Regions from separate parts of the Paenibacillus sp. FSL R5-0749 genome, predicted to be linked through region 2. Evidence: predicted binding sites of a transcription regulator. Region 2 holds the regulator's gene; the other holds the start of a gene.
What was found. The regulator CtsR, encoded in region 2, represses protease genes until heat stress. The targets are predictions, from matches to a motif close to ATGGTCAATAAAGGTCAAACA.

Region 1 (16,790 bases), 1.0 Mb from region 2:
ATCGGTTGTTTCCGATCAATTATAAAGTTGTGGTCATCCTGCTCTATATGATTGTTATCGCAGTAATTGTGCTCGGTATCTCCAGATATTCACCACGGATCGTAGATCAGGTCGTTCAGTTAACGAACGAGATTATGAAATTTTTGGATAGTGCAGATGGAGATAATTTTGCTTCCAAGATTGCGGGTTACCTTCAGTCCTTCGATATCAAAAATTACACCAATGATGCATTGAAATATATTTTCGCTTTGAGCAAATGGTTGGAGTTTATTCTGCTCGTTATCATTCTGAGTCTGTTCTTCTTGTTGCAGAAGCAGGAAATATCCAAGTTCACGTCCAAGTTCAAAACAAGCAAAATTGGATGGTTCTATAATGAAGTAGCTTATCTGGGAGACAAATTCGTATCTTCTTTTGGTAAAGTCATTGAGGCACAGCTTCTGATTGCGGTGTTCAATACAGTGCTGACCATTCTGGGCTTATGGATTCTGGGTTTCCCATATCTGTTCGCGCTGACCATTCTGGTGTTCCTGCTCAGTCTGGTGCCCGTTGCGGGGGTTATCATCTCACTGGTACCGCTCTGTCTGATTGGGTATCAGATGGGTGGACTGAAATTAAGCATTATTGTGATCATCATGATTATTGTAATTCATGCTTTGGAGACGTACTTCCTGAATCCAAAATTGATGGCGCACAAGACCAAATTGCCAATGTTCTACACCTTTATCGTACTGATTCTGTCGCAACACTTCCTGGGAATCTGGGGACTGATCATTGGTATTCCGATCTTTGTCTTCCTGCTCGATATTCTGGATGTGAACAAGATGGAGAAGACAGAAGAGCCGGTACGTGTGGAGTCGAAGTTGTGACGTATAGCTGAAGAACGGCTGAGTGCAATCCAATTGAAAAACATTGATTTTATAAAAGTAAGGCGCCTTCCATTTGTGGAAGGCGCTTTTGTGTTGGCTGTGTTGTCATTCAATGGTTCTCTAAGTGAGAATGACAGGGGGTTGGTGGAGTGAGATAGGACACCTGGTTGAGGGGACGAAGATCATCTTTTATGAATGGAACGAGGGGAGATGCAATATCATGAGTTGAGGCTTCCTCTGCTATGGAGGAAGGAACAAAGCGTGCGTTCATAAATGAAGGTGATGAGATTGTATACGTATTCATAAATGCTATGTGATGTGGTTCACAACCCTGTCAAAGCAAGATGTATCCGAGGTCTTATCGTCTTGACCCAGGCGTATCCTTCAATTATAGTTGGTACGTAGGACTTAAACTATTTTAGATAGATAAAGGTGGCTTGCAGCATGTCTGAGAAAATCTACGTTGGGGTCGATCTCGGCGGAACAGCAATCAAGGTCGGTATATGCGATGAACAAGGTCAGCTAATGCATACGTATGAAGGACCGACTGAAGTGGATAAGGGCGTAGACACGGTCATCGCCAACATCGAGAAGTATGTCCGACATATCGTAGCCGAATCACCATACAGTTGGGAACAGCTTGAGGGTGTGGGTGCTGGAGTGGCCGGTTTCACGAATGTACGCGAGGGAATTATCGTTCATGCCCCTAACATCGGATTTCGGAATGTGGCCATTCGTTCGATTCTGGAAGAACGTCTGGGCAAGCCAATCAAAATAGATAACGATGCAAACGTGGCAGCACTGGGTGAAGTATGGGCAGGTGCCGGCAAAGGCGTAGACAATTGTGTATGTTATACACTCGGTACAGGCGTCGGCGGAGGCTTGATCTTGAATGGTAACATCTATCAAGGCTTCTCGGGTATGGCGGGAGAGCTGGGTCATATCAGTGTAGTACCTGATCTGGAGGCCATCAAGTGCGGCTGTGGTAAAATGGGATGTGTAGAAACGGTATCGTCTGCAACGGGTATTATCCGTATGGCGAAGGATGCCGTAGAACGTGGCGATCATACGTCACTGGCACTCGTCGACAAGATTGCAGCCAAGGAAGTATTCGATGCTGCTAAGGCAGGCGATGAAGTAGCACAGCGTATTGTAAACCGTGCAGCATTCTACTTGGGCAAGTCCATGGCGACTGTAGCGGCTGTCATTAACCCGGAGATGTTCATCATTGGTGGCGGTGTGTCCAAAGCGGGCAATTTCTTGTTCGATGAAATACGTACCGTATTTGCTAAGCTGACACCGGAACCGTTGCAAGATGGGGTTCAGATTCTGGAAGCTACACTTGGGAATAATGCAGGTATTGTGGGTGCGGCAGGTCTTCTCTTGCGTTCCTAGTAACCTCGTAACAATATATGAAGACAGCAATATGATAAGGAGGGGACATTTATGCTTGAAGGTGAAGGCTCACCAGGCACAGGCGCCACGCTCATTATCATTACGGGCATGTCCGGGGCAGGTAAAACCATTGCAGTACAAAGCCTGGAGGATCTGGGTTTCTTCTGTGTGGATAATCTGCCACCGGTATTGATTCCAAAATTTGCGGAACTAATTGAACAGTCAAACGGCAAGATTGGTAAGGTTGCATTGGTTATCGATCTGCGCGGGCGTGAATTCTTTACGGCTCTGTCCGAGTCTTTGAACTATATTAAAGATCATTTTACCATTCATTGCGAAATTTTATTCCTGGATGCTACAGATTCTGTGCTTGTTCAGCGTTATAAAGAAAGCAGGCGCAGACATCCTCTGGCTCCTGAGGGCATGCCGCTGGACGGCATCCGACTGGAACGCAAGATGTTGGAGGAACTCAAAAACTCCGCTACTCAGGTACTGAATACAAGTACAATGAAGCCTGCCCAACTGAAAGAACGCATCATATCCCGCTTTTCTCATCTGGAAAGCCAAATGCTGTCAGTAAATATTACGTCGTTCGGATTCAAATATGGCATTCCAATTGATGCTGATCTGGTATTTGATGTACGTTTTTTACCGAATCCGCATTATATTGATCATTTACGACCGAATACGGGACAGAATAGTGATGTGTACGAATATGTTATGAAGTGGCCAGAGACACAGGCGTTTCTGACCAAGCTGCTGGATATGCTGCATTTCCTGATTCCGCAATACCGGAAGGAAGGCAAAAGCCAGGTTATTATTGGAATCGGCTGTACCGGAGGCAAGCATCGTTCGGTAGCGATATCGGAATATTTGGGCAAGATGTTGGGAAGCAGCGAGACAGAAGCTGTCACCGTAAGCCATCGCGACGCCGACCGGGACCGTCATTGAAGAGGGTGAAGGGATGAAAGAGGCCGGACCACGAAGAGAACGTCCGAGAATAGTTGTAATGGGCGGCGGAACCGGATTATCCGTGATGTTACGCGGTTTGAAAGAAAAGCCGCTGGATATCACGGCCATCGTCACAGTAGCAGATGACGGTGGAAGTTCAGGCATCCTGCGCAATGAGCTACAGATGCCGCCTCCGGGCGACATTCGCAACGTGCTTACGGCACTGGCTGATGTAGAACCATTGCTTTCAGATATGTTGAAGTACCGTTTCAATACAGGCGCGGGGCTTGCAGGCCACAGCTTGGGAAATTTGATTTTGGCTGCAATGACGGATATTTCGGGCGACTTTGTGACCGCAGTGCGGGAGCTTAGCCGCGTGTTTGCCGTTCGAGGTGAGGTATTGCCAGCAGCCGGGCAGGCCGTTGTGTTGCATGCCGAGATGGAAGATGGCACAATTATTACAGGTGAGTCCAAAATCCCTGAGGCAGGCGGACGCATCAAACGTGTTTTCCTTGAACCGGATCACGTGGAGCCGTTGCCAGAGGCAGTAGAGGCTATTCGTCAAGCTGACGCCATTCTGATCGGGCCAGGCAGCCTATATACAAGCATCCTTCCCAATCTGCTTGTACCTAAGCTTGCAGAAGCTGTGGTAGAGGCTGATGCGGTGAAGATGTTTATCTGTAATGTTATGACACAGCCGGGAGAAACGGATAACTATACGGTAAGCGACCACCTTAAGGCGGTACACGAGCATATAGGTCATCAGCTCTTCGACTACGTTATCGTAAATAATGGTGATATTCCGCTGCAAGTGCAGAATAAGTATGCGGAAAAAGGAGCAAAACCAGTTGTACTGGATATGAATGTACTCGAAAGTGCCGGCTATCAGGTGGTTGCAGATACTCTGGTTCTGTTCAAGACCTATCTGCGTCATGATGCCGACAAGCTAAGTCATCACATCTACCAATTGGTACAAAATTGGATGTTACGGAAGAGGTGAAGTCCCATGTCGTTTGCAGCACAGACCAAAAAAGAGTTAACCATGATCGAGAGCGAACCGTGCTGCGAAAAGGCGGAACTTTCAGCCCTCATCCGTATGCTTGGTGCAGTGCAGTTATCGAATAAAAAAGTGATCTTGGATATTTCGACGGAGAATGCCGCCATTGCAAGACGGGCATACTCTCTGCTTAAAAAGCATTTTCAAGTGCATACGGAATTACTGGTCCGCAAAAAAATGCGGCTGAAAAAGAACAATGTGTATATTGTTCGTATTCCAACTATGGTACAGGAGATTCTCAAGAGTCTTCATATTGTATCGGAAGGTTTTCTGTTTACACCAGGGATTAATACGGAGTTGTTTCAGCAGAACTGTTGTAAACGGGCCTATCTTCGCGGTGCTTTTCTGGCCGGTGGATCGGTTAATAATCCGGAAGGCTCCTCGTACCATCTGGAGATTGCGTCCATGTATGAGGAGCACTGTCAGGCACTCGTTGATCTCGCCAATGAATTTCATCTGAATGCCCGGTGTATAGAACGGAAAAAAGGATTCATCCTATACATTAAGGAAGGCGAGAAAATCATTGAGCTGCTCAGCATCATTGGTGCTCATCAGGCCTTGTTCAAGTTTGAAGATGTACGGATTATGCGAGACATGCGTAACTCCGTTAACCGGATTGTCAATTGTGAAACTGCCAACCTGAATAAAACCATTGGAGCGGCTGTAAGACAAATCGATAATATCCGTTTGTTGCAAAAAGAAGTTGGTCTGGAGTCACTGCCTGAGAAACTTCGCGAGGTGGCGGAGGTTCGACTGGCTCATCCAGATATCAATTTGAAGGAAGTGGGCGAACTCCTTAAAGGTACAGTTAGCAAGTCTGGAGTAAACCATCGGCTTCGTAAAATTGATGAGCTGGCTGAGAAAGTGCGCACAGAACGTTATGGTTAAGACGTCGCAGGGTAAGTAACAAGGTCGGCTGTTTCTACTGAACAGAAACGGTCGGGAAGGTCAGCCGTTAAGGATCTGGGAGAACTCACTTAGGTCATTGAATGCGCTCTGCAAAAGATGAAATAGGGCAAGATAATGTCCTACAAAAGCCCCTGAGTTTTTTCTTCTAGTGTCCTGCACGGGTTAATGGTATAATGTTGTATAAATATAATTGTGTATTTAATGTCCAGATTTCATAATAGGGGGTAAGTTTCCATGACAAAGCACCCGGTAGTTGTCCGTTTGAAAACGGGTCTCCATGCCAGACCTGCGGCACTGTTCGTTCAAGAAGCGAATAAGTACTCGTCTGAAGTGTTCGTCGAGAAGGACGACAAAAAAGTTAATGCAAAAAGTATTATGGGGATCATGAGCCTTGCGATTAGCACAGGTACGGAAATCCAGATTAGTGCAGAAGGCGCGGATGCCGAACAGGCTGTAAACGCTTTAGTTAGTCTGGTAAGCAAGGAAGAGCTCGAAAACCAATAAGATATGATCAATCCAATGAAGAAGTCCCGAAAGGGGCTTTTTTGCGTTATTGAGGTATTTGCTATCGTCAAGTGCAACATTATGGAATTTGTCCCGTCTGTTAAGGTATCAAATCGATTAAAGTTTGAGATGTTAACACATAAGGAGGCTATCGTGATGGGTAAACAATGGATGAAACCGTTTGGTGCAGTGCTGGTGGCAAGTACGTTGCTTGTAGGAGGAACCGCTTGGGTTGCGCCAGGGAGCTATGCTTATGCTGCAGAGGTTCAAGGCGTACAACAGAATGTGATTAATGTCGTGGGTAAAGGTGAGATTCAGGTGAAGCCTGATATTGCTTATCTGTCCATTGGTGTGAACAGTACTGCAGAGACAGCTGCATCTGCTCAAAAAGCGAATGCTGCCAAAGTTCAAAAAGTATCCAACTTGCTGAAGAATACGTGGAAGATCAGTGCAGACGACATTCAAACCAGTCAGTTCTCTGTACAACCCAACTATACGTATAGCGAAAAAGACGGACAACAAATTAAAGGATACACAGCCCATCATACACTGACAGTCACGTATCGTCAGATGGACAAGATCGGCGAACTGCTTGATGCTGCTTCAGGTGCGGGTGCGAACAATATTGAGAACGTGCGCTTTACTGTAGAAAATCCGGAAACTTATGAGTCCCAAGTGATTGAGAAAGCTGTTGCCAATGCAGATGTGAAAGCTGGCGCCATTGCAAAAGCGGTTAAACGTCAACTGGGTGCTGTTCTTTCCGTAAGCCAAGGCGATGCGAATGTACCTGTGTTCTATGCAAGTGAGTCATTGATGTCCAAAACAGCAGATACAGCAGGTGGCACTGAGATTGAAACAGGCCAGGTTAAAGTAAGCACAATCCTGAATATCACGTATGAAATGAAATAAATAAGATCGAACTAATGATTGTAAACTCAAGTAACCTTTATAAGTGTCATTTAAAGGGTACAACGAAATAATGACAAAGACTTTGTCCTGTGGACAGAGTCTTTTTTTGTTGGAAAAGCAAACTTTAATGAAGTTAGATAGAAGTGTACCTTTTTGAAGCAACGTGAAATGCTGTTTATTGGTATCTTTTTTGTATAGTTGTTCGTGACAAAAAGGTCATATCCCCTTATATTTTGCGTCTGATATTCATCAACATTGTAACTCGAGCTGTAAACCTTTCCGAAATTGGGTTAATTATAATAGAGAGGTGAGCGTATGAGATATGCGATCAGGTCAGGATTACATACGCAATGATACCTAATTGTGAATTCAGAGAGGAGTTTTATATATGACATCATGGAAAAAATGGACAAGTGCGTTGCTTGCAGCAGGAATTATTGTAGGTAGTGGTTCGGTATGGCAGGAGAGTTCGGTACAGGCGGCTTCTGTATCCTCGAAAGTGACAACCCCAGCTGAGGTAACGCTGAAATCGGGTGGGAAAACACTGACTCAAAAAGGACTTCTTCAAGGTGGATCGACTTGGGTCTCGCTGACAGCAGTCAAAGATGTAGCGGGTGGAACTTTGAAATATGATGCTAAAACGAAGTCATATACGGTAACAGCAGCCAACAATGCGATGACCGTTAGCCTGATGGATGGACAACCAAACGTCTATATTAACGGGTATTACCCTCAGGTGGAAGCAAAATTGATTCAGGGTCGATTATATATTCCATTCTCGGCAATGCGAGATTATCTGGGTGTACAGGGAAATTGGGATGGCAAAACCAAAACGTTGACACTCAGCAAAGTGAAGCAAAATAATGTGCAGGTAAAATCGACAAAAGTAAACGTGACTGTGAAAAATGCGGAGGTGGATGTACAATATCCGCAGGTGAGTGGACTTGCCAGCAAAGAAGCTGAAGCGGCCATCAACAAAGTGCTCAAAGATGAAGTGGACACGGCTGCTGCTGCCTTCAAAAAACAAACCACTGAATTCGGCGGGGCAACCGCAAAACGTCCATATGCATTTGAAACTTCGTATGTCGTGACCTACAATGAGAACGGCGTGCTAGGTTTGATCACTCAACGTTATGAGGACTATGCAGGAGCACACGGCATGACAACCCGCACGGGACACACCTTTGCATTGGACACAGGCAAGGAGCTTACGTTAGATGATGTGCTGCAAAATAACAAAACCATGCGCGAGACGTTGGGTAAAAAAGTGGGCGAGCAACTGAAAGCCCGCGGTGGATACCTGGAAGGTTACAAAGGGTTAAATAAAGACCAGGATTTCTATGTGACACCAACAGGTGCAGTTGTGTTCTTCCAGTTGTATGAATATACAGCTTACGCGGAAGGCTTCCCTGAAATGAAGTTCACTTACAAGGAAATTCTGCCTAAGGGCACGGAACCGTTTAGCAACGTAACATCAGACAAGTAAGTTCGCGTAGGGTAACTTTTAAGCAAGAGCACTCATATCACATTCTTCTCATGAAAAATAATAACAAGAATCCCCCGTCATCCTGCTTTGACGGGGGATTCTTGTTTATCCAGGCAACGCACTCCACTAACGGGTGTGATATTTGCCTGTTTAGTTGAAAATAGCACAGGGCGGGCTCACCTTTATATCGGTGAAGCCCGCCCTGTGAAGTTACCGCTAGTCTCCAGGCAGCATATTAGATGCCTTGGGAACCCACGTTTTCAATAACTTTATCAATGATACCGTAATCGGCAGCTTCAGCAGCACTCATGAAGTAGTCACGATCTGTATCTTTCTCGATCCGCTCCAGAGGTTGACCTGAACGCTCAGAGATGATGCGGTTCAAGGTATCACGCATTTTCAGGATGCGGCGAGCACGGATTTCGATGTCCGAAGCTTGACCTTGAGCACCACCAAGCGGTTGGTGAATCATGATTTCACTGTTAGGCAACGCAAAACGTTTCCCTTTTGCACCAGCATTCAGCAAGAATGCACCCATGGAAGCCGCCATACCTACACAGATGGTAGATACATCCGGTTTGATGAATTGCATTGTATCGTAAATGGCCATACCGGCTGTAATCGATCCGCCTGGGCTGTTGATGTATAAGTGAATGTCTTTCTCCGGATCTTCCGCAGCCAGGAACAACATCTGTGCCATAATGGCATTAGCCACTACATCATTAACATCGCTACCAAGGAAAATAATACGATCCTTCAGCAATCTGGAGTAGATGTCATAGGCGCGCTCACCCCGGTTGCTCTGTTCAACGACCATTGGAATAAAACTCACGTGAAAAACCTCCTCGGAATGTAAATGTTATTGGTGCTTATATTTAAACTGTTACCGTATTACCCACATAATAAACAATTCCAAACAAAAAGTCAAAGAAAGTCAAACTAACTTGCAAAAAAAAGAAACCTTTCCGGTTTCATTGGTTAAAAGGGTTATGAGCTGTTAAATAAAAGTGGCGCGCCCGCCAAGAATCGAACTTGGATCTCAGGCTTCGGAGGCCTACGTCATATCCATTGGACCACGGGCGCACATTATGTGACAGCAATAATGATTATAGCTCATGAAATATTTAATTGCAAGCAATTCGTGATGTGTATTGGTTTGGATTAGCCTAAAAATGATCATGATGAAGAAGAGTGGATAAAGAGTGCATTTAAGTAAATGCTATTAGAGGTTTTGGACATGCCCGATGAAATGTATTCTGAGCGATATGTAGATGGAATTCATTTGTTTCTTCTATATATGGTATGCGTGAGCTAGTCCTTGATCATGGAAGTCTAGGATTGTGAAAATAGGCGCGTACAATCGCTGAATGTGTGTCGAAATAACACGTTGAAACACTTGCATGTCACGTCAGTTTTAGGTAGAATAGACGTGGGACTTAAAAAGTTAACCCGGGACGTTTTAGGGCCATGAAAGAGAGCTTGGAACGAGAACTTGCGGGAGTGGAAAGCATGCGAACGATTTTAGAAGTACAAAAGCAGCTTCTGCCTGATCTCATGGATGTCTTGAAAAAGAGGTATACGATTCTGCAGCAGATCATGTTATCGGATGTGATCGGACGGAGAACGTTAGCTAATTCCATGCAGATGACCGAGCGGGTTCTGAGGGCTGAGACCGATCTGTTAAAGGCTCAGGGACTTATTGAAATTGACAGTGCAGGAATGAAGATCAGCGAGGCAGGGTATGATTTGCTGCAGCAGTTAGAGCCCGTAGCCAAAGAGTTGTTCGGATTATCCGAGCTGGAAGAGCGCATCAAGCAAGCCTACGGTCTGCAAAAGGTAGTTGTGGTTCCTGGTGATTCGGACGTATCTCCATTTGCCAAAAGGGAACTGGGCAGAGCCGGAGCGAAGGCTCTCGGCAATATCATGAGTGACAACGACGTTGTCGCCGTTACTGGCGGATCAACAACGGCCGAAGTCGCAGAGCAACTGACTCCGCCAACATCGCTCAAAGGTGTCTGGTTCGTACCGGCACGCGGTGGACTTGGAGAAAGCCTTGAAATTCAGGCAAATACGATTGCATCCACGATGGCAAAACGGGTAGGAGCGCAATATAAACTCCTGCATGTACCGGATTTGCTTAGTGATCATGCCTATGAATCATTAATCCAGGACCCTAGTGTTCAGGAGATTCTGCAGCTGATTCGAAAATCGCGGATTGTTATTCATGGAATTGGTGATGCCGTGGAGATGGCGACAAGACGTAAACTTGCGACGGAGATCATAGATGAACTTCAGGAGCAGGGAGCCGTATCTGAATCTTTCGGTTATTACTTTAACGATCAGGGTAAGGTGGTACATACCATGCTTACACTGGGGATGCGACTACAGGATATTGAACGAACCGATGTTGTGATTGGAATCGCAGGTGGCAAAAGCAAAGCTGCTGCTATACATTCCGTGTTACGATTTGGTCAGGAAGATATTCTGATTATTGATGAGGCAGCTGCCGAAGTCATCGTTGCTGAAATGGAATAAAGTTTTACTCTGCAACACAACTATTGTTGTCTTGACGGACTTCACCGTCTGTCTTGAATATATAAGTTTCATAAAAAATTAATCAAAACTTGGGAGGAACTTACTCATGATTAAAGTAGGTATTAACGGTTTTGGACGTATTGGACGCTTGGCATTCCGCCGTATTCAAAATGTAGAGGGCATTGAAGTAGTAGCAATCAACGACTTGACTGACGCTAAAATGCTGGCTCATTTGCTCAAATATGATACAACTCAAGGTCGCTTCGATGGCGATGTTGAAGTACACGATGGCTTCTTCAAAGTGAACGGCAAAGAAGTTAAAGTATTGGCTAACCGTAACCCGGAAGAACTTCCTTGGGGCGACCTGGGCGTAGATATCGTTCTGGAATGTACTGGTTTCTTCACAACGAAAGAAGCAGCTGAGAAACACTTGAAAGGTGGAGCTAAGAAAGTTGTTATCTCCGCACCAGCTACTGGCGACATGAAAACCATCGTTTACAACGTAAACCATGAAATCCTCGACGGTACTGAAACTGTAATCTCCGGCGCATCTTGCACAACGAACTGCCTGGCACCTATGGCAAAAACACTGCAAGACAAATTCGGAATCGTTCAAGGTTTGATGACTACAATTCACGCTTACACTGGCGACCAAAACACATTGGATGCTCCACACCCTAAAGGTGACTTCCGTCGTGCTCGCGCAGCAGCTGAAAACATCATCCCTAACACAACTGGTGCTGCTAAAGCAATCGGTCTGGTAATTCCAGAACTGCAAGGCAAATTGGATGGTGCAGCTCAACGTGTACCAGTAGCTACTGGTTCCCTGACTGAGCTCGTAACTGTTCTGGGTAAAAAAGTTACTGCTGAAGAAGTTAACGCAGTAATGAAAGAAGCTTCCGACCCACAAACTTTCGGATACACTGAAGACGAAATCGTATCTTCCGACATCCAAGGTATCACTTTCGGTTCCCTGTTTGATGCAACTCAAACTAAAGTTCTGACTGTTGGCGACCAACAATTGGTTAAAACTGTAGCTTGGTATGACAATGAAATGTCCTACACTGCACAATTGGTTCGCACTTTGGAGCACTTTGCAAAAATGATTAAGTAATATCTGCAATAACATAGAGCGGAAACAGATGCTATATTGTTTCCGCTCTTTATATATCAATATTTTGCAAATTTCTCAAAAACACCAGGATTGACAAGGGATTTCAGCCCTTGATCGGTCCACCAAATACATGGGTGCGGAGGAAATACAGATGAACAAAAAAAGTGTACGCGATATCGAATTGACAGGAAAACGGGCTTTTGTCCGTGTAGATTTCAATGTGCCGCTCGAAGATGGTAAAATTACAGATGACAAACGTATTCGTGCAACGCTTCCTACAATCAACTTCTTGATTGAAAAAGGCGCTAAAGTCATTTTGGCAAGCCACATGGGTCGTCCTAAAGGCGAAGTGGTTGAATCCTTGCGTTTGACTCCAGCAGCTGAGCGTTTGTCCGAATTGTTGGGTAAAACAGTTGTTAAAGCTGACGATTCTGTTGGTGACGCTGTTAAAGCTCAAATCGCTGAACTGAACAACGGCGACGTATTGTTGCTTGAAAACGTTCGTTTCCACGCAGGCGAAGAGAAAAATGATCCGGAACTGGCAAAACAATTTGCTGAACTGGCTGACGTTTTCGTTAACGATGCGTTTGGCGCGGCTCACAGAGCACACGCTTCGACTGAAGGAATCGCTCACTTGCTTCCAGCAGTGTCCGGTTTGTTAATGGAAAAAGAACTTGAAGTGTTGGGTAAAGCCATTTCCAACCCTGAGCGTCCTTTCACAGCCATCATTGGCGGATCCAAAGTTAAAGACAAAATCGATGTAATCGACAACCTGCTGAACATTGCAGACAACGTGATCATCGGTGGCGGTCTGACTTACACGTTCCTCAAAGCACAAGGACATGAAATTGGACAGTCCTTGCTGGATGACTCCAAACTTGATGTTGCGCTCGGTTTCATCGAAAAAGCGAAAAAATTGGGCAAAAACTTCTACCTGCCGGTAGATATCGTAGTGTCTGACGATTTCAGCGCAAAAGCAAACACACAAATCGTTGATATCGATGGCATCCCAGCAGATTGGGAAGGAATCGACATCGGTCCTAAAACACGTGAGATCTATGCTGACGTAATCAAAAACTCCAAATTGGTTGTATGGAACGGACCAATGGGCGTATTTGAAATCGAGCCATTCTCCCACGGTACTCGTGCAGTAGCAGAAGCTTGCGCTGAGACAGAAGCTTACACTGTAATTGGTGGCGGTGACTCCGCAGCAGCAGCTGAGAAATTCAAATTGGCTGACAAGATGAACCACATCTCTACAGGTGGCGGTGCATCGCTCGAGTTCATGGAAGGTAAAGTACTTCCAGGCGTAGTGGCATTGAACGACAAGTAAGTTTTAGTAGTCTATAGCATGAAGGAGTTGAAACCCATGAGAACACCGATTATCGCAGGTAACTGGAAAATGTTCAAAACGGTTTCCGAATCCAATGACTTCATTCAGGAAGTTAAAGGAAAAGCGGAAGTTGAAGGCGTGGAAACTGTAATCTGCGCACCGTTTACGAATCTGCCATCCCTGGTAGAAGCCGTTAAAGGCACAAACATCAAAATTGGTGCACAAAATCTTCATTTTGAAGACAATGGTGCATTCACAGGTGAAATCAGCGGTGTAATGCTGAAAGACCTGGGTGTGGATTATGTCATCGTTGGTCACTCGGAGCGCCGTCAATATTTTGCGGAAACCGATGAGACTGTTAATAAAAAGTTACATGCAGCATTCCGTCACGGATTGACTCCAATCTTCTGCCTTGGTGAAACGCTTGAAGAGCGTGAAGCGAACCAAACAAAAGACGTATGCAAAGTGCAAACAGAAGCTGCTTTGGCAGGTCTGTCTGCAGAGCAAGCGGCACAAGTCGTTATCGCTTATGAGCCAATCTGGGCGATTGGTACAGGCAAATCCTCCACTTCCCAAGATGCGAATGAAGTTATTGCTTACATCCGTACATTGGTGAAGGATCTGTACAACGAGACGGTTGCGAGTGCAGTTCGTATTCAATACGGCGGCAGTGTTAAACCGGAGAACGTAACAGAATACCTCGGACAAAGCGACATCGACGGCGCGCTTGTTGGCGGTGCCAGCTTGCAGCCGGCTTCGTTCATCGCGCTTGTTGAGGGGGCGAAGTAAGATGACAGCTCCAAAACCTGTAGCATTGATCATCATGGACGGCTTTGGTCTGCGTAACACGGTGGAAGGCAATGCGGTAGCGCAAGCCAAGAAACCGAACTACGACCGTTTTATGAGCCAATTCCCACATACAACACTCACTGCTTGCGGTGAAGCTGTAGGTTTGCCAGAAGGGCAAATGGGAAATTCCGAGGTAGGTCACCTGAACATCGGTGCCGGCCGGATCGTATACCAGGATTTGACCCGTATCTCCAAATCCATTCGTGACGGCGAGTTCTACGACAATGAAACACTTGTCAAAGCTGTGCGCGAAGCGAAACAAAACGGTAAAAAGCTTCATCTCTACGGCTTGTTGTCCGATGGCGGCGTACATAGTCACATCGACCACCTGTTCGCTATGCTGGATCTGGCCAAAAAAGAAGAAATGAACGATGTATATATTCATGCCTTCATGGATGGCCGTGATGTTATGCCCGACAGTGGTAAAGACTTCATGCAGAAGCTGATCGCTAAAATTGAAGAAGTTGGTGTGGGACAAATCGCTACGGTACAAGGTCGCTATTACGCGATGGACCGTGATAAACGTTGGGAACGGGTGGAGAAATCATACCGCGCCATCGTTTATGGAGATGGACCGAAATACACTGACCCACTCAAAGCGGTTGAAGAATCGTATGAGAAATCCGTATTTGATGAATTCGTTGAACCAACGGTTATCGTCAAAGCGGATGGTGAGCCGGTAGGTTTGGTAGAAAGCGGCGATTCCGTTATCTTCCTTAACTTCCGTCCTGACCGTGCAATCCAGTTGTCGCAAGTGTTCACGAACCAGGATTTCCGCGGTTTCGATCGTGGTCCGAAGTTCCCTGTGGGCTTGCACTTTGTTTGCTTGACTTTGTTCAGTGAAACGGTTGAAGGTTATGTGGCTTATTCGCCGAAGAACCTCGACAACACCCTGGGTGAAGTTCTGGTACAGAACAATAAAAAACAACTGCGTATTGCAGAAACGGAGAAATACCCGCACGTTACCTTCTTCTTCAGCGGCGGTCGTGATGTGGAGCTTCCGGGCGAAACTCGTGTACTGATCAACTCACCAAAAGTTGCGACATATGATCTGCAACCAGAGATGAGCGCGTATGAAGTGGCTGACGCATGTGTTCGCGAGATCGAAGCAGACAAACATGACGCCATCTTTCTGAACTTCGCTAACCCTGACATGGTTGGACACTCCGGCATGCTGGAGCCTACCATCAAAGCGGTTGAAGTAACAGATGAATGCATGGGCCGTGTTGTGGATGCAGTACTTGCCAAAGGCGGCGTTGTACTGATCACGGCGGATCATGGTAACGCGGATATGGTGTTCGATGAGCAAGGACGTCCGTTCACAGCTCATACAACAAACCCGGTTCCATTCATCGTTACAGATGCTAACGTTACCTTGCGTGAAGGCGGAATCCTGGCAGATATCGCGCCAACGATCCTTGACCTGATGCAGTTGCCTAAACCGGAAGAAATGACAGGTACATCTGTTATTGCTACTCGTAAATAATTCGTTTTAATAGGTTGTCGAATAAGACAGAGTGGAACCTGGAACGAAGCGGGCAGAACCAATCTGAAGAAGCGTTAGCGTTCGCCTTTATCACATGATTCCAACTTATAAAATTAAGTTCAAAGGAATCAGGGGATAACAGCGATCGGAAGATGGTACTGCGTGCGGAGTGGTCTGGTGAAACTGAACTATTCTGAACGTATTAAAAATAAATTCAAATTTAAAGGAGATTATCACAAATGACTATTATTTCTGACGTGTACGCTCGCGAAGTCCTCGACTCCCGCGGTAACCCTACAGTAGAAGTTGAAGTATACCTGGAGTCCGGCGCAATCGGACGTGCAATCGTTCCATCCGGTGCATCCACTGGTGCCCACGAAGCAGTTGAGCTTCGCGATGGCGACAAATCCCGTTACCTCGGTAAAGGCGTTCTGCAAGCTGTTAAAAACGTAAACGAAACAATCGCTCCAGAAGTTATCGGTATGGATGCATTGGATCAATTGGGTATCGACAAATTGATGATCACTTTGGATGGTACGCCAAACAAAGGTAAACTGGGTGCTAACGCAATCCTGGCTGTATCCATGGCAGTAGCTCGCGCAGCTGCTGACGCTCTGGACCTGCCATTGTACGTTTACCTGGGCGGATTCAACGCTAAAGCATTGCCAGTTCCAATGATGAACATCATCAACGGTGGTGAGCATGCAGACAACAACATTGACGTTCAAGAGTTCATGGTTCTTCCAGTTGGAGCACCAAGCTTCAAAGAAGCTCTTCGCGTAGGTGCGGAAATCTTCCACAACCTGAAATCCGTATTGAGCTCCAAAGGCTTGAACACAGCTGTAGGTGACGAAGGTGGTTTCGCACCGAACCTTGGTTCGAACGAAGAAGCAATCACTACAATCATCGAAGCGATTGAAAAAGCGGGTTACAAACCAGGTGTTGACGTATTCCTCGGTATGGACGTAGCTTCCACTGAGTTCTACAAAGATGGTAAGTACACTCTTGCTGGCGAAGGTAAATCTTACACTTCCGCTGAGTATGTTGACCTCTTGGCTTCATGGGTTGAGAAATACCCAATCATCACAATCGAAGACGGTATGTCTGAAGATGACTGGGATGGTTGGAAATTGCTCACTGAGAAATTGGGAGACAAAGTACAACTCGTTGGTGACGACTTGTTCGTAACGAACACTGAGCGTCTTGGCAGAGGTATCGAAGAAGGTATCGGTAACTCCATCCTGATCAAAGTTAACCAAATCGGTACATTGACTGAAACATTCGATGCAATCGAAATGGCTAAACGTGCAGGATACACAGCTGTAATCTCCCACCGTTCCGGTGAGTCCGAAGACAGCACAATCGCTGATATCGCTGTTGCAACAAACGCTGGTCA
Region 2 (16,790 bases):
CCCACCAGAACGAGTGAACCTGGAACGATTCCGCCACCCAATACCCGGTTCAACTCGCCGATTCCAGTCTGTACACGCGGTTCCTGACCGCTATCTATATCTATGATAGGAAGCGGTTTATCTTTACTGTCAAACAGAGGAGAATTTCTCCCTTGTGTTTTGACCACCGTCTCTGTTTCTTCCACCATTGAATTCCATGACTGACAACCCGGACACTTCCCGTACCACTTGGGGGCTTCATAGCCGCATTCCGTACATTGAAACTTGGTTTTAACTTTGGCCACTTCAGCACTCCTATAATTTAGTTTTATAACAGCATTTTGCATTATTCGACGAATTTTGCCCAAACTCCCTGACGTGCAGGGTCACTAAAAGTTTACCATTGTTTGAGATTTTTCGTAAAGGATTATCGCAAACTTTACACATGTTCCTAACATAATCATGTCCGTCTTCTGTCCAAAATGCAAAAAATCCTCCCCGGCCGAAGCCGAGAAGGATTAACAATCAATACAAGCTTGAGTTCATTCTCCATAGCTTGTTACATATTATTTGGTTTCGATTTCCTCGTTAGAAGGAACAATCACGTCTTTTTTCGTTACTGACAGTGCACCGTTCTCTTCGTCAATGAGTAGTGAATCCCCTTTGGTTACGTTGCCTGTAAGCAACTCTTCAGACAATTTGTCCTCGATATGCTTCTGGATTGCCCGACGAAGCGGACGCGCACCGTAGGCTGGATCGAAGCCTGCTTTGGCAAGGAATTCCTTGGCATTGTCGGTAAGTTCGAAGTCAACCTCATATTCACGCAGCCGTTTGCGAAGCTCCTCACTCATGAGCGTAACAATCTCTGCAATGTGTTTCTGTTCCAGAGAGTGGAATACGATAATTTCATCAATCCGGTTAAGGAACTCTGGACGGAAGGATTTCTTCAGCTCATCCATGACTTTACCCTTCATGTTATCATAATCCGCACCTGCATCCACAACTGCTGTGAAACCAAGTGTCGAGTTACGTTTGATCGCTTCAGCACCCACGTTGGATGTCAGGATAATCAGCGTATTCCGGAAGTCAACAACGCGACCTTTGGAATCGGTCAGACGACCATCCTCAAGCACTTGCAGCAAGATATTGAATACTTCCGGATGTGCTTTCTCGATTTCATCGAGCAGGACAACGGAATATGGTTTGCGACGAACTTTCTCTGTCAGCTGGCCACCTTCTTCATATCCAACATATCCTGGAGGCGCACCGACGAGTCGGGAAGTCGAATGCTTCTCACCATACTCGGACATATCAATACGGATTACTGCATTTTCATCACCAAACATCGCTTCAGCCAGAGCACGAGCAAGTTCTGTTTTACCTACCCCTGTAGGACCGAGGAAGATAAATGAACCCATCGGACGTTTTGGATCTTTAAGTCCTGCACGCGCACGACGAACCGCACGACTGACCGACTTCACAGCCTCATCCTGGCCGATGACACGTTCATGCAGAATGGATTCCAGATTCATCAGGCGCTGTGTCTCTTCTTCTTTCAGCTTGTTCACCGGAATTCCTGTCCAGTTGGCTACCACTTGTGCGATATCCTCAGGTGTTACTTCGGAATCCGTGCGACCTTGTTTTTCTTTCCATTGGTTCTTCGTTACATCCAGCTCTTCACGGATTTTTTGTTCCGTATCACGCAGAGCGGCTGCTTTTTCGAACTCCTGGCTTTGAACTGCAGCGTCTTTTTCCTTGCGGATATCTTCCAGACGGCTCTCCAGCTGTTTCAGGTTTGGTGGGATCGTGTAAGAGTTCAATCTTACTTTGGAACCCGCCTCGTCAATCAGGTCAATCGCTTTGTCTGGCAGGAAACGGTCTGTGATGTAACGGTCAGACAGCTTAACCGCCTGCACAATCGCTTCGTCCGTAATTTTCACGCGGTGATGCGCCTCATAACGGTCACGCAAGCCGTGCAAGATCTGAATCGCTTCTTCCGGAGAAGGCTGATCTACAGTAATCGGTTGGAAACGACGCTCAAGCGCTGCATCCTTCTCGATGTATTTGCGATATTCATCCAGTGTTGTTGCACCGATACATTGCAATTCTCCACGGGCCAGAGCCGGTTTCAAAATATTAGAAGCATCGATGGCACCTTCAGCTCCGCCTGCGCCAATCAAGGTATGCAATTCGTCGATAAACAGGACAATGTTACCTGCTTGGCGAATCTCATCCATGATTTTTTTCAGACGATCTTCGAACTCACCACGATATTTGGTTCCAGCAACTACTGAACCCATATCCAGGGTCATTACACGTTTGTCGCGCAATGTTTCGGGAATCTCATTGGCAATGATTTTTTGTGCAAGGCCTTCAGCAATCGCTGTTTTACCTACACCTGGCTCACCGATCAATACCGGGTTGTTCTTCGTACGACGGCTGAGTACCTGGATGACACGTTCAATTTCTTTGCTACGTCCAATAACCGGGTCAAGGTTATTCTCTCTGGCGTATGCCGTGAGGTCACGTGCCAGACTGTCCAGCGTTGGTGTGCTGACATTGGCAGGTGTTCCATTATGGCTGGATACAGCTTCACTGCTGCCAAGCAACTGTAACACTTGTTGACGTGCTTTGTTCAGGCTGATACCCAGGTTATTGAGCACACGTGCTGCAACACCCTCGCCTTCACGAATCAATCCGAGCAGGATATGCTCTGTGCCTACATAGGTATGGCCCAATTTACGAGCTTCATCCATAGACAACTCAATTACTTTTTTCGCACGTGGCGTATATGCAATGTTGGTAGGCTGCTCTTGGCCACGGCCAATCAGCGTTTCTACTTCATCCTGAATTTTTTCCAATCCGAGTCCCAGGCCGATCAGTGCTTTGGCTGCGATGCCTTCGCCTTCACGAATGAGGCCGAGCAAAATATGCTCAGTACCGATGTTATTATGACCGAGACGGACAGCTTCTTCCTGCGCGAGTGCGAGCACCTTTTGGGCCCGTTCCGTAAATCTTCCAAACATCATATCTCCTGCACCTCCATGGTTTTGGATAAAACGAGGGGTTTCAAAACATCCCCATCGTATTCTTCATATCATTTTTGTTTGCAGCCGTGCTGCGAATAAAGTCATTCGGCATCGTACATGCCTTATTATATAAAAGCCGCAATGCGGCATGAAACCATAATTCAATACAATATCAGAGTAAGCTAGGACTGCTTCGCTGCATTGATCGTATCACGAATCAACTGAGCTCGATAGATGTCACGCTCATCTGTGCGCATATCTTCCCCGAATGTTTTCTGCAAAAATCCCGGCTGTGTCATCACATTCAACTCATTCATGACCGTGATCGACAGTCCATCCAACAAGCCGAGATCCACGCCAAGGCGTACATCCGATAAGCGCTGTGCTGCTTCCTTGGAATCAACAATAGCTGCATGAGACAATATGCCGTAAGAACGCATGACACGATCCGTAATTCGAAGTCTGGAGTCGGTAATTAACCGTTCTCTGGCTGTACGTTCATGACCAATCATCTGTAACACAACACCATGCAGGTTCTCGATGACTTCCTGTTCGGTCTGTCCCAGTGTAATCTGATTCGAGATCTGGAACAGGTTACCCATAGCTTCGCTGCCTTCACCGTATATGCCTCTTACAGTCAATCCCACTTGGGAAACTGCGGTTAATATACGGCCAATCTGCTGCGTCATCACCAGGGCAGGCAGGTGCATCATGACAGATGCTCTGACACCTGTACCTACATTCGTAGGACAACTGGTTAAGTATCCTCTGCGATCATCAAAAGCATAATCCACGTGCGCTTCAAAAGCATCATCTATTGCGGAAGCTTTCTCCCAGGCTTCTTTCACCTGGAACCCCGGATAGAGGCACTGGATACGAAGATGATCCTCTTCATTAATCATAATACTGACAGACTCATCCTCACTGAGAATAACCGCACCATGTCTGGATTCATTCGCAAGACTTGGACTGATGAGATGTTTCTCCACCAGCACCCGTTTGTCGAGTTCGTCAATATCGATTAGATCCAAAGTATGAAAATCCCCAAAGGCATGAACGTCATCGTATTGAAGTACTTCGCTCAGCTTATTCAGCACCTCTTCCGATTGCTCATTGGAAGCCAGCATCGGAAACGGAACATGCTGAAGGTTGCGCGCAATCCGGACACGGCTGCTTATGACGATTTCGGAATCAGCCGCATCACTGCGCATCCAGTCGCTGAGCGCCTTCTCTGTAAAGCGCAGATTAGGCATTACGCATCCCTCCTACTCATGACAAACTTTACTCCTGAGCTATTCCTTTTTCAAGTTCTCGAATCTGGTCACGGATCTGAGCCGCCTCTTCAAATTCCTCTTGGGCGATGCTCTCTTGGAGCTCACGCTTCAAATCAGCAATTTGACGTTTCACCTTGATGCGACCACCAGCTCGTGCAGGTACTTTACCTACATGGGACGTACTACCATGAACCCGCTTGAACAAAGGGTCCAGACGGCTGTCAAAATATTTATAACATGAACTGCAGCCAAATCGGCCTATCTTGCTGAATTGTGCGTACGTCATACCGCACTCTTCACACTGAAGTGCTTTTGCAGGTGGTGTTCCTGCCGATCCACTTTTGCCGGCTGGATCAAAATCAAGTAACCCGGACAACAAGTTGTGAATGGAAAATCCACCTGCTGTTCCAGGAATCATTTCCCCTTTTTCACGGGCACATGACTCACAAATATGGAATTCCGTCTTCTCTCCATTTACGATCTTCGTAAAATGCAGTGTCGCCGGACGTTTATTGCATTCTTGGCACAGCATAATGATGTACCTCCTTTGACCCCGATAGTTTTCATTTACCGAGCAAAGATATTAGCATCGCCTTTAACATTCTGGCACGAATTTGATCCCGGTAAGGAAGTTTGACCAATATAACCTCTCTAGATACAGCAGCTCGCATCAACCCAGCTTCACGCTTGCTCAAGAAACGTGCTTCTTCCAATTGATAAATCAAACCTTCGGCAGCTGTCTGCCCGATCTCATCACCAATACTATGGTGCAAATGGTTATGCAGAGCTGATTGGGCTGGTAATTCAATGCGCTGTATGCGAACATAACCACCACCGCCGCGTTTACTCTCTACCAGGTATCCCTTCTCGAGTGTAAAACGTGTGCTGATGACATAATTGATCTGGGAAGGTACACATGAGAATTGATCTGCCAGATCATTACGCTGAATTTCAACCATTCCTTCGGGACTTTCATGCAAAATACTCTTCAGATATCGTTCGATAATATCAGAGATATTACGCATCCAATCATCCTCCACTGTCTGAAACGTTAAGTCAATAAGGACCCACACGCCCCCACAGAGTACACCTTCTCTACCCATTTAACCAATCAGGGAAACAGCGAATCTTGCTTCCACAGGAGTCAACAGGAGAGCGAAGGAAGCACGAAGGTCCTTTAATATTCCCTTGATCCTCCGATGAGATGAATCACGTATAGTGGCGATCATGCATCAGATTGTAGAAAGAAAGCTACTTAAGTATTAAACCTTTAGTTGACTTTGACTTTCTTTGACTTTATATACATTATAGCATATTTTGTGGGTTTGCCAAGTGGGGTCACTATTCATTTTTTACGATTTTACACGAAATATTCCCCAGACACAAAAAAACCTCTCCAAAATTGCTGGAGAAGTCCTTTTGTCTTTCAATTACGCCTTATTTCTACATAAGCTAATCCAGTTAAATCGAGTAGTGGAAGTAGTCATCAGAAGAAATCGAGTAAATAGGTTTCTCGTTCAGGAATCGCTTGTTCCAAAGCCTTGATAGCTGTGTTCGGTCCGTGAATTCTTCCCATTCGTGCCATTTCTGTTGGTCTGCGATATCCCATCAGCACCGCAGTAAGGGATTGAATATCTACCTTAATAGTCTGATCATCAGTAACTGGCTCCGAAGTTTTCCATATGGATGCTGTTCCATTCATTGCTACGTTCAATTGCCATACTCCTTCATTCCACGGAGCGTGGGAATCCTCTACCTGTAGAACAATCTGAACTGGTGAGTCCTGACTTGCAAATGGATATTGAGATATAAACTGTTCCACACTAACGATACGCGCCATAAAATAAGGTACGATCTCCTGCTGAATCCGTGGGTTATCCAATTGGAAGGCAAGCGTATCACTGGCAGGTGCCTGTAACGTAACTTCCTGGATCATGGAATCATGGTTAGCAATAAAGGTCCATAGTCCTTGCCTAGCCTCTTCATTTAGATAGATAATCTCTTTAATGGTAAACTTATTTTCCTTAACCTCATATAAAAGATAACCTTGTGCTGCATTAGCTTCATCGTAATATACAGCCTTCTGGCTGCTTCCATTAACCAGAACTGAATTCTCCCACCTTGCATCGTCCCGAACCAGCGTTCCGTTATAGCGTTCAGCATAAGCACTGTATACTTCCTTTAATACACTGAGGCCCGGATCCCCACGCCGAATTGTTCCAGGTGTCGCTTTTTTCAGAGGCAAATGAGCTGTAGGTACTTTATACCGTTTAAATTCAACATACGTCTCCCATCCATACTTTCGATAGAAACCAAAAGAGAATGGATGCAAGAACGATATACTTTGTTTGTTTCGATTCATTTCTTCCAACGCATGCTTGAGCAGACCCGCTACCCAGCCTTTGCGTCTATACTCTGGCCAGGTGGCTACACCCGCAATACCGCCCATCTCGAACGATCTACCATGAATATAGGTTTGAAAAGGAATAATGTGAAGTTTGGCTCCTAACTGCCCGTCCTCATATACACCCCATATATCCTGTGACGAAAATTGACTCCGCCGTTTTTCTTTTTGTTCTTCACTCATTACTACTTGAAAAGCGTATTCGGAGAGTGCCATCGCCGGTTCAAAATCATCTACCGTCAATTTTTGAATTTCCATGTCTTCCTACACCTCATTCACTAGAGTTGTTATCAATCCATGATGGCCTGATATCTGATATATGTACCCCTTTGAGTGTGTCAGAGGATTCCTATAAAGTCAAATAAGAGATGCTTGCGCATCCCTTAAAATAAACAAATAAAAACCACCACCGAATAACATCGGCAGTGGTTCTTCGCTTGGCGGCGTCCTACTCTCCCAGGACCCTGCGGTCCAAGTACCATCGGCGCTAGAGGGCTTAACGGTCGTGTTCGGGATGGGTACGTGTGGAACCCCTCCGCCATCGCCACCAAACGCATAGCTTACATTTCAGAGATCGTTCTCTGAAAACTAGATTCGAAACGAAAGATGCGAATTATCACTTGCATATTTGGATAAGCCCTCGACCGATTAGTACTGGTCAGCTCCATGCATTGCTGCACTTCCACCCCCAGCCTATCTACCTCGTCGTCTTCAAGGGGTCTTACATACTGGGAAATCTCATCTTGAGGGGGGCTTCACGCTTAGATGCTTTCAGCGTTTATCCCGTCCGTACATAGCTACCCAGCGGTGCTCCTGGCGGAACAACTGGTACACCAGCGGTACGTCCATCCCGGTCCTCTCGTACTAAGGACAGCTCCTCTCAAATTTCCTACGCCCACGACAGATAGGGACCGAACTGTCTCACGACGTTCTGAACCCAGCTCGCGTACCGCTTTAATGGGCGAACAGCCCAACCCTTGGGACCTACTTCAGCCCCAGGATGCGATGAGCCGACATCGAGGTGCCAAACCTCCCCGTCGATGTGGACTCTTGGGGGAGATAAGCCTGTTATCCCCAGGGTAGCTTTTATCCGTTGAGCGATGGCCCTTCCATGCGGTACCACCGGATCACTAAGCCCGACTTTCGTCCCTGCTCGACTTGTAGGTCTCGCAGTCAAGCTCCCTTATGCCTTTGCACTCTTCGAATGATTTCCAACCATTCTGAGGGAACCTTTGGGCGCCTCCGTTACTCTTTAGGAGGCGACCGCCCCAGTCAAACTGCCCACCTGACACTGTCCCCGCACCGGATTACGGTACCAGGTTAGAACCTAGATACGATCAGGGTGGTATCCCAACGTTGCCTCCACGCAAGCTGGCGCTCACGCTTCAAAGGCTCCCACCTATCCTGTACAGATCGTACCCAAATTCAATATCAAGCTGCAGTAAAGCTCCATGGGGTCTTTCCGTCTTGTCGCGGGTAACCTGCATCTTCACAGGTATTAAAATTTCACCGGATCTCTCGTTGAGACAGCGCCCAAGTCGTTACGCCATTCGTGCGGGTCAGAATTTACCTGACAAGGAATTTCGCTACCTTAGGACCGTTATAGTTACGGCCGCCGTTTACTGGGGCTTCGGTTCACAGCTTCGGATTGCTCCTAACCACTCCCCTTAACCTTCCAGCACCGGGCAGGCGTCAGCCCGTATACTTCGCCTTACGGCTTCGCACAGACCTGTGTTTTTGCTAAACAGTCGCTTGGGCCTTTTCACTGCGGCCCCCTCGTGCTATTCACACTACCGGGGCACCCCTTCTCCCGAAGTTACGGGGTCATTTTGCCGAGTTCCTTAACGAGAGTTCTTCCGCGCGCCTTAGAATACTCTTCTCGCCTACCTGTGTCGGTTTGCGGTACGGGCACCTTCACCTGGCTAGAGGCTTTTCTTGGCAGTGTGAGATCATGACCTTCGCTACTACAATTTTCGCTCCCCATCACAGCTCAGCCTTATGATGTGCGGATTTGCCTACACATCAGCCTCACTGCTTAGACGGACATCCATCAGTCCGCGTCACTACCCTACTGCGTCCCCCCATTGCTCATAACGGCTTACGGTGGTACAGGAATTTCGACCTGTTGTCCTTCGACTACGCCTTTCGGCCTCGCCTTAGGTCCCGACTTACCCTGAGCGGACGAGCCTTCCTCAGGAACCCTTAGGCTTTCGGCGGATCAGATTCTCACTGATCTTTTCGTTACTCATACCGGCATTCTCACTTGTATAATGTCCAGCGCTCCTTACGGTACACCTTCAACCCTTATACAACGCTCCCCTACCCCTGATGCAAGCATCAAGCCATAGCTTCGGTGGTGTGTTTAGCCCCGTTACATTTTCGGCGCAGAGTCACTCGACCAGTGAGCTATTACGCACTCTTTCAATGGTGGCTGCTTCTAAGCCAACATCCTGGTTGTCTGTGCAACTCCACATCCTTTCCCACTTAACACACACTTGGGGACCTTAGCTGATGGTCTGGGCTGTTTCCCTTTTGACAATGGATCTTAGCACTCACTGTCTGACTCCCGGAAGTAAGTCTATGGCATTCGGAGTTTGACTGAGCTTGGTAACCCTTGCGGGCCCCGCACCCAATCAGTGCTCTACCTCCACGACTCTGTTTTCCGAGGCTAGCCCTAAAGCTATTTCGGGGAGAACCAGCTATCTCCGAGTTCGATTGGAATTTCTCCGCTACCCCCACCTCATCCCCGCACTTTTCAACGTGCGTGGGTTCGGGCCTCCAGTGCGTGTTACCGCACCTTCACCCTGGACAGGGGTAGATCACCCGGTTTCGGGTCTACGTCCACGTACTATGTCGCCCTATTCAGACTCGCTTTCGCTGCGGCTCCGGCTCTTCACCTTAACCTTGCACGGGAACGTAACTCGCCGGTTCATTCTACAAAAGGCACGCCATCACCCCTAAAACGGGCTCTGACTTTTTGTAAGCACACGGTTTCAGGTTCTATTTCACTCCCCTTCCGGGGTGCTTTTCACCTTTCCCTCACGGTACTGCTTCACTATCGGTCGCTAGGAAGTATTTAGCCTTGGCAGATGGTCCTGCCGGATTCATACGGGGTTTCACGTGCCCCGCACTACTCGGGATCCGTCTCGGAGGGAACAGACTTTCAACTACAGGGCTTTTACCTTCTTTGGCGGGCCTTTCCAGACCTCTTCGCTTAACCGGTTCCTTTGTAACTCCATGTGAGACGTCCCACAACCCCAAAGAGCAAGCTCTCTGGTTTGGGCTTCTCCGCGTTCGCTCGCCGCTACTGACGGAATCACTATTGTTTTCTCTTCCTCAGGGTACTTAGATGTTTCAGTTCCCCTGGTATGCCTCTACATAACCTATGTATTCAGTTATGAGTAACTGGAAATTACCCCAGCTGGGTTTCCCCATTCGGACACCCCCGGATCAAAGCTTGCTTACAGCTCCCCGAGGCAGTTTCGTTGTTCGCCACGTCCTTCATCGGCTCCTAGCGCCTAGGCATCCTCCGTGTGCTCTTAGTAGCTTAACCAAATTGCTCCGGTTTCGATCGCTCGCTTCCCTTGTTTTGGACTGCGTCCAAAGCCAAAAGTCGCTCCCACTCGATACCATCGCAACAGCAATTAACTACCGTTTTTATTGAAACTTGTTATACACAAGTTCAGCTAAAAAAGGAATGTTCTAATTCGCATTTACTTTCGTTTCGATATCTAGTTTTCAAAGAACAAGCCAAATAGATGAAATTGTTTGGTGGAGCCAAGCGGGATCGAACCGCTGACCTCCTGCTTGCAAGGCAGGCGCTCTCCCAGCTGAGCTATGGCCCCTCAAATTCCATCAAAACTGAACAAATGGATAAGTAACTATGTTGCTGTTGCAGGTTCTAAGAACCTGCATATTTGAATGTTTCCGCTCGGGAAACGATTCTCCATAGAAAGGAGGTGATCCAGCCGCACCTTCCGATACGGCTACCTTGTTACGACTTCACCCCAATCATCTATCCCACCTTCGGCGGCTGGCTCCTTGCGGTTACCCCACCGACTTCGGGTGTTATAAACTCTCGTGGTGTGACGGGCGGTGTGTACAAGACCCGGGAACGTATTCACCGCGGCATGCTGATCCGCGATTACTAGCAATTCCGACTTCATGCAGGCGAGTTGCAGCCTGCAATCCGAACTGAGACCGGCTTTTTAGGATTCGTTCCACCTCGCGGCTTCACAGCCCGTTGTACCGGCCATTGTAGTACGTGTGTAGCCCAGGTCATAAGGGGCATGATGATTTGACGTCATCCCCACCTTCCTCCGGTTTGTCACCGGCAGTCACCTTAGAGTGCCCACCCGAAGTGCTGGCAACTAAGATCAAGGGTTGCGCTCGTTGCGGGACTTAACCCAACATCTCACGACACGAGCTGACGACAACCATGCACCACCTGTCTCCTCTGTCCCGAAGGAAAGATACATCTCTGCATCGATCAGAGGGATGTCAAGACCTGGTAAGGTTCTTCGCGTTGCTTCGAATTAAACCACATACTCCACTGCTTGTGCGGGTCCCCGTCAATTCCTTTGAGTTTCAGTCTTGCGACCGTACTCCCCAGGCGGAGTGCTTAATGTGTTAACTTCGGCACCAAGGGTATCGAAACCCCTAACACCTAGCACTCATCGTTTACGGCGTGGACTACCAGGGTATCTAATCCTGTTTGCTCCCCACGCTTTCGCGCCTCAGCGTCAGTTACAGCCCAGAGAGTCGCCTTCGCCACTGGTGTTCCTCCACATATCTACGCATTTCACCGCTACACGTGGAATTCCACTCTCCTCTTCTGCACTCAAGTCACCCAGTTTCCAGTGCGATCCGGGGTTGAGCCCCGGGATTAAACACCAGACTTAAATGACCGCCTGCGCGCGCTTTACGCCCAATAATTCCGGACAACGCTTGCCCCCTACGTATTACCGCGGCTGCTGGCACGTAGTTAGCCGGGGCTTTCTTCTCAGGTACCGTCACCTTGAGAGCAGTTACTCTCCCAAGCGTTCTTCCCTGGCAACAGAGCTTTACGATCCGAAAACCTTCATCACTCACGCGGCATTGCTCCGTCAGGCTTTCGCCCATTGCGGAAGATTCCCTACTGCTGCCTCCCGTAGGAGTCTGGGCCGTGTCTCAGTCCCAGTGTGGCCGATCACCCTCTCAGGTCGGCTACGCATCGTCGCCTTGGTGAGCCGTTACCCCACCAACTAGCTAATGCGCCGCAGGCCCATCCCCAAGTGACAGATTGCTCCGTCTTTCCAGTTTCCTTCAGGCGAAGAAAACAATTATTCGGTATTAGCTACCGTTTCCGGTAGTTGTCCCAAACTTGAGGGCAGGTTGCCTACGTGTTACTCACCCGTCCGCCGCTAAGTCTCAAAGAAGCAAGCTTCTTATCAACTCCGCTCGACTTGCATGTATTAGGCATGCCGCCAGCGTTCGTCCTGAGCCAGGATCAAACTCTCCAATAAAGTATTGAAAAGAGCGATAAGCTCATTTTGAATCTGACGATTCATTGTGAATCAAAAGTTACTATCCATTTGTTCAGTTTTCAAGGAACTTGTATGTCCGTTTTTGTTGATGTTTGTCAACCGGACAGGAATCTTATCATATCATGTTAACTAACTTACTGTCAACACTTTGTTTTTGTCACCTTTCAAGTGATTATGACAATCATTCGTTTGAAGCGACAAGAAATAATATATCATGTCATGATTTATTTAGCAAGCATTATTTAGCAAGCATTTTTTATCAACCATCTATTATCATAAAATCTTCTTAAACGGCACCGTGCTTCCAACCTATATGCGACACATTAACACAATATCTGAAACAAAGATGGAGATTTTAGAAAGGCTGCTCTATATCTAAGGAAACGATCATTTCTATATACATTGTATACTTCTATAACCACGAATAATAAGGATCTAAATAAAGATTAGCTAGAGCCCCGATCGGTATAACACCCTTGCCCTCCTGTTGGTTTGAAGAAAGTGATCCAAAAACTCTATAATAAGGTATATAGATATAGGGATAGGATAGGTAAGCAATTAAATATAACTCTTCATGTGGTGTGGTTAATTCCTAAACATACGTTAACTGTCTCATACGAACTTTTAACTCAGATATCGCACTCCATTCACAACCGGCTATTACATAACCAATTTCTGAATAAACGCATTACTAAATCTATATGGGGTGATCACACTTGAAACAATGGCTGAAGAATAGACGCAAAGGTTACGGCAAAAAGTTGGTTTCCATTCATGCTTGGAATGCCTGGATTGTTGTAATCCTTGCTATATCAGGTCTTATGTTAGTTGGAGGCTTTTGGCGTGAGATCCTTGGAATCGGGCGTGTATGGTTAAAATGGCTGCATATCATCGTTGGGCTGGCTATGCTGGCACCCGTCGTATATTACTTGATTTTGGCCGGAAAGCACTGGAAACAGCTTCGTAATAGACCTTGGCAAAGGGTGAACACCCTCTTTGTTCTTGCGCTGCTGTTAGGATGGCTACTCTCAGGTATAGTATTATGGCAGTTCAAGCTGGCTGGACCCCGATGGTCGAATGCTGCACTCTTGATCCATGACCTGCTGACTTGGGTGGGCTTACCTTATATTATCTATCACTCAATAACTCGGACCAAATGGTTAAAGGACCCTGCACGTCGTGCGGTTAAAACCACTACAACTTCAACACGAGCTCAAAATGCAGCTGATCCAGCCGATTCAATATTAGATGAAAAAGAAACTCCAGCTGTTATATCTTCTTCCCAGTTTGATCGTAATCCCGAAAGAGGTCCTCTCAAACCAGAGCAGCGACCTCAACCTGTGTATACACGCCGAGCTTTCATCCGTTCTGCCGTGGGGGTTGGTCTTGCCGTCACACTCGGACCTACTTTTATATCCTGGGTAGGACGCAATCTCAAAATTGATAACAGTATCGACAGTATGCTGGAGAACGATCCTAACCGTATGGTTCCTTTGCCACAACCGCTGTCTGCATCTTCACCTCCCATTGGAGGCGGAGCTGAAGGTCATTTCCGCGTATATACGGTTACGCCCATACCGTCCTTCTCCAATGCTAACTGGTCTTTCCGTATTGATGGATTGGTTGAACGGGCACAGGTCTGGAACTGGGAACAGTTCGTGAAGCTCGCGCGTACCGTACAGGTTAGTGATTTCCACTGTGTAACAGGATGGTCTGTGTATAAAAATACCTGGGAAGGGATTTCACTTGCACAGCTTTTGAAGCAAGCCGGGGTCAAACCCGAGGCTCATAGTGTGAAGTTTTATTCCGGTGATGGTGTGTATACAGATGCGATTACAATGGATCAAGCACAAATGGAGGATATTATGGTGGCTGTCATGCATGATGGCAAACCCATCCCAGCTGATCTTGGCGGTCCGGTACGGCTCGTCATCCCTCAAATGTATGCATACAAATCAGTAAAATGGTTGAATCGCATTGAACTCATCGACAGTGAACATATTGGTTACTGGGAAGAGCGAGGATATGACAAGGATGCATGGCTTACAGGCGCATCTCAGCGCATCCCTAATAATATAACTGGATCATGATCGGTTCAGTTAAAATTGATTGATTGTTCATTCGTTGTATTAATCATTTCAATAACAGCAAAAGCCCCCGACCACGTATCCGTGTCTTCGGGGGCTTTCTTATAGAAACTCTTTTGTTCGTTTATCCTCTAACCCTGTGGGTTCAAAAGGCGTACAAGTTCGTCCTCATCCTCTATCGTTGGAATACCGAGATCATGGGCTTTGGTTAGTTTACTACCTGCCTTCTCTCCGGCAATAACCAAATCTGTCTTTTTCGATACACTGCCAGTCACCTTCGCTCCGAGCGCTTCCAGTCTCTGCGTCGCCTCTTCCCGCGTCAATTGGTGCAGCGTTCCGGTCAGGACGACCGTTTTACCACTGAAGAAGGAATCTTCCACAACAACAACTTCTGACACCTCAGGTGCCTGGGCTTTCACACCCAAGTTGAGCATCTTCTCAATCGCAGCCTGTGTAAACGGATCTGCAAAGAAAGTTACGATACTCTCCGCCACAATACCACCAACGTCAGGTAGTTCAACCAATTCTTCTACAGTTGCATTCATAATGGCGTGCAGATCTCGGTAATGATCCGCAAGCATACGTGTGGTAGATTTACCTGTGTTCGGAATACCCAGTGAGTATAGGAACGAAGCCAGATCACGATCCTTACTGAGCTCTAGCGCAGCGAGAAGGTTGTTCGCTTTCTTTTCGCCAAACCGTTCCAGCTTCACCAGATCATCAAACTGTAACGTATACAGGTCAGCAGGCTCACGCACGTTCAATTCATCGTACAGCTGAATCGCTGTTTTCTCACTGAATGTCTCAATGTCCATGGCATCACGGGAAGCAAAATGGGAAATACGCGCCACCGTCTGTGGTTTACATGCCAGTCTGTTGTTACAGAACAGGTGCGCTCCACGTTGCTCGAGCGGGAATCCACATGCTGGGCACTGCTCAGGGAAGACGATCTCCTCGCCATCACTTTCCTCAGTCACTTTACCCAAAATTTCTGGAATGACATCATTGGAGCGGCGAATAAAGACCCGAGTGCCCAGAGCGAACTTCAGATTTTTGCGCTCAATATCGCCAACATTGTTCAGGGTACAGTTCTGTACCGTTACCCCGGCAAGTTCAACCGGTTCTACGCGTGCCAGCGGAGTTACTTTGCCAGTACGTCCCACATTCCATACCACAGCATTAAGAACTGTCGTGGTCTCTTCTGCCTCGAATTTATATGCCACTGCCCAGCGAGGGAATTTATCGGTATAACCCAATACCTCGCGGGTACGCATGTCTGTAATTTTGATAACAGCTCCATCGATCAGATAGTCTAACTGACCCCGGTTCTCCTGAATCGCAGCCAATTGTTCCATCACATCATCAAACTCATGGAAATAAGTAATCGATGGATTCACCTTGAAACGGTTCTCACGCAAAAAATCCATCATCTGCTGATGATTGGCGAACTGAATGTCATCCGAATAACCTACGTTATAGAAATAAGCATTCAGTCTACGCTCAGCCGTCGCCTTTGGATTCAGGTTACGCAGTGCTCCCGCTGCTGCATTCCGCGCATTCTTGAGCGGTTCTGCCGCTGTCTCGTTGTATCGCTCCAGGACAGACAGGTTCATGATACCTTCACCCTGTACTTCAATTGTGCCGCTTGTGTAAGGGATTTTGAGCGGAACCGATCTGATCGTTCTTACTTGAGCCAAAATACCTTCGCCTACTGTACCGTTCCCTCGTGTAGAGGCTTGCACCAACTCACCGTTGGTGTACGTCAGGTTCAGCGTCAATCCGTCAAACTTCAACTCAATGACATAACCTGGTTCCGGTAAAGGCGTATCGGGATTTTTACTGTTATAATCATTAATCAGTTTCAGTACACGGGTATTCCAGCTGCGCAGCTGCTCAATATTTTGCGCTTTGTCCAGACTCCATAATGGGGATAAATGGCGATGTGGGGTAAATCCCTTGAGCAGTTCACCACCCACACGCTGTGTTGGAGAATCAGGCAGAACCATGCCGCTTTCCTGTTCCAGCGTAACCAGTTCGTCGTACAGAAGATCATACTCCTTATCGCTGATCTGTGGCTGATCCATCGTGTAGTACTGATAATTATGCTGGTTCAGCTCGGTAACGAGTTGCTCCATCCGGTGCATCGGGTCCATACAGGGCCATCCCTCCGTTAATTTGATCTATATATGTAGAACGAACACTCCTATTGCACTTGAACAACGATAACAGAATAACTTTTCAATCACTGGTGTCACTATATAATTTCAATTCATGATTACCCACACTGACACTCCGATAACAGAACAACTTTCCGATCGCTGTTATCCCCAGATTTCTTTTAATTCATGTTAAAAGGTAGAAATCAGGGGATAAAGGCGAACGCGTAGCTTCTACAAGTTATTTCTGTTCTCTCCGTTACCGTGCCGATGTTACATTGAATTTATACAGATTTCTAATCATATCAGTCAAGTCAAGCTTAGAAATGACATGAC

Region 1: the regulator CtsR is predicted to act here: its motif matches at 8,998-9,018, upstream of clpP (ATP-dependent Clp endopeptidase proteolytic subunit ClpP).

Annotation. Positions count from the first base shown of each region.
Region 1 covers NZ_CP152005.1:179,924-196,713, forward strand. The annotation lists gene MKY85_RS00880 (AI-2E family transporter) at 1-866, shown strand, start outside; gene MKY85_RS00885 (ROK family glucokinase) at 1,311-2,261, shown strand; gene rapZ (RNase adapter RapZ) at 2,313-3,212, shown strand; gene MKY85_RS00895 (YvcK family protein) at 3,226-4,212, shown strand; gene whiA (DNA-binding protein WhiA) at 4,219-5,157, shown strand; gene MKY85_RS00905 (HPr family phosphocarrier protein) at 5,413-5,682, shown strand; gene MKY85_RS00910 (SIMPL domain-containing protein) at 5,839-6,591, shown strand; gene MKY85_RS00915 (DUF4163 domain-containing protein) at 6,980-8,077, shown strand; gene clpP (ATP-dependent Clp endopeptidase proteolytic subunit ClpP) at 8,313-8,909, opposite strand; tRNA gene MKY85_RS00925 (tRNA-Arg) at 9,086-9,160, opposite strand; gene MKY85_RS00930 (sugar-binding domain-containing protein) at 9,587-10,612, shown strand; gene gap (type I glyceraldehyde-3-phosphate dehydrogenase) at 10,719-11,726, shown strand; gene MKY85_RS00940 (phosphoglycerate kinase) at 11,878-13,059, shown strand; gene tpiA (triose-phosphate isomerase) at 13,096-13,848, shown strand; gene gpmI (2,3-bisphosphoglycerate-independent phosphoglycerate mutase) at 13,850-15,394, shown strand; gene eno (phosphopyruvate hydratase) at 15,634-16,790, shown strand, end outside.
Region 2 covers NZ_CP152005.1:5,907,179-5,923,968, forward strand. The annotation lists gene radA (DNA repair protein RadA) at 1-284, opposite strand, end outside; gene MKY85_RS26580 (ATP-dependent Clp protease ATP-binding subunit) at 546-3,008, opposite strand; gene MKY85_RS26585 (protein arginine kinase) at 3,191-4,261, opposite strand; gene MKY85_RS26590 (UvrB/UvrC motif-containing protein) at 4,290-4,814, opposite strand; gene MKY85_RS26595 (CtsR family transcriptional regulator) at 4,846-5,307, opposite strand; gene MKY85_RS26600 (GNAT family N-acetyltransferase) at 5,769-6,944, opposite strand; rRNA gene rrf (5S ribosomal RNA) at 7,122-7,238, opposite strand; rRNA gene MKY85_RS26610 (23S ribosomal RNA) at 7,315-10,239, opposite strand; tRNA gene MKY85_RS26615 (tRNA-Ala) at 10,456-10,531, opposite strand; rRNA gene MKY85_RS26620 (16S ribosomal RNA) at 10,639-12,190, opposite strand; gene MKY85_RS26625 (molybdopterin-dependent oxidoreductase) at 12,928-14,301, shown strand; gene ligA (NAD-dependent DNA ligase LigA) at 14,430-16,451, opposite strand.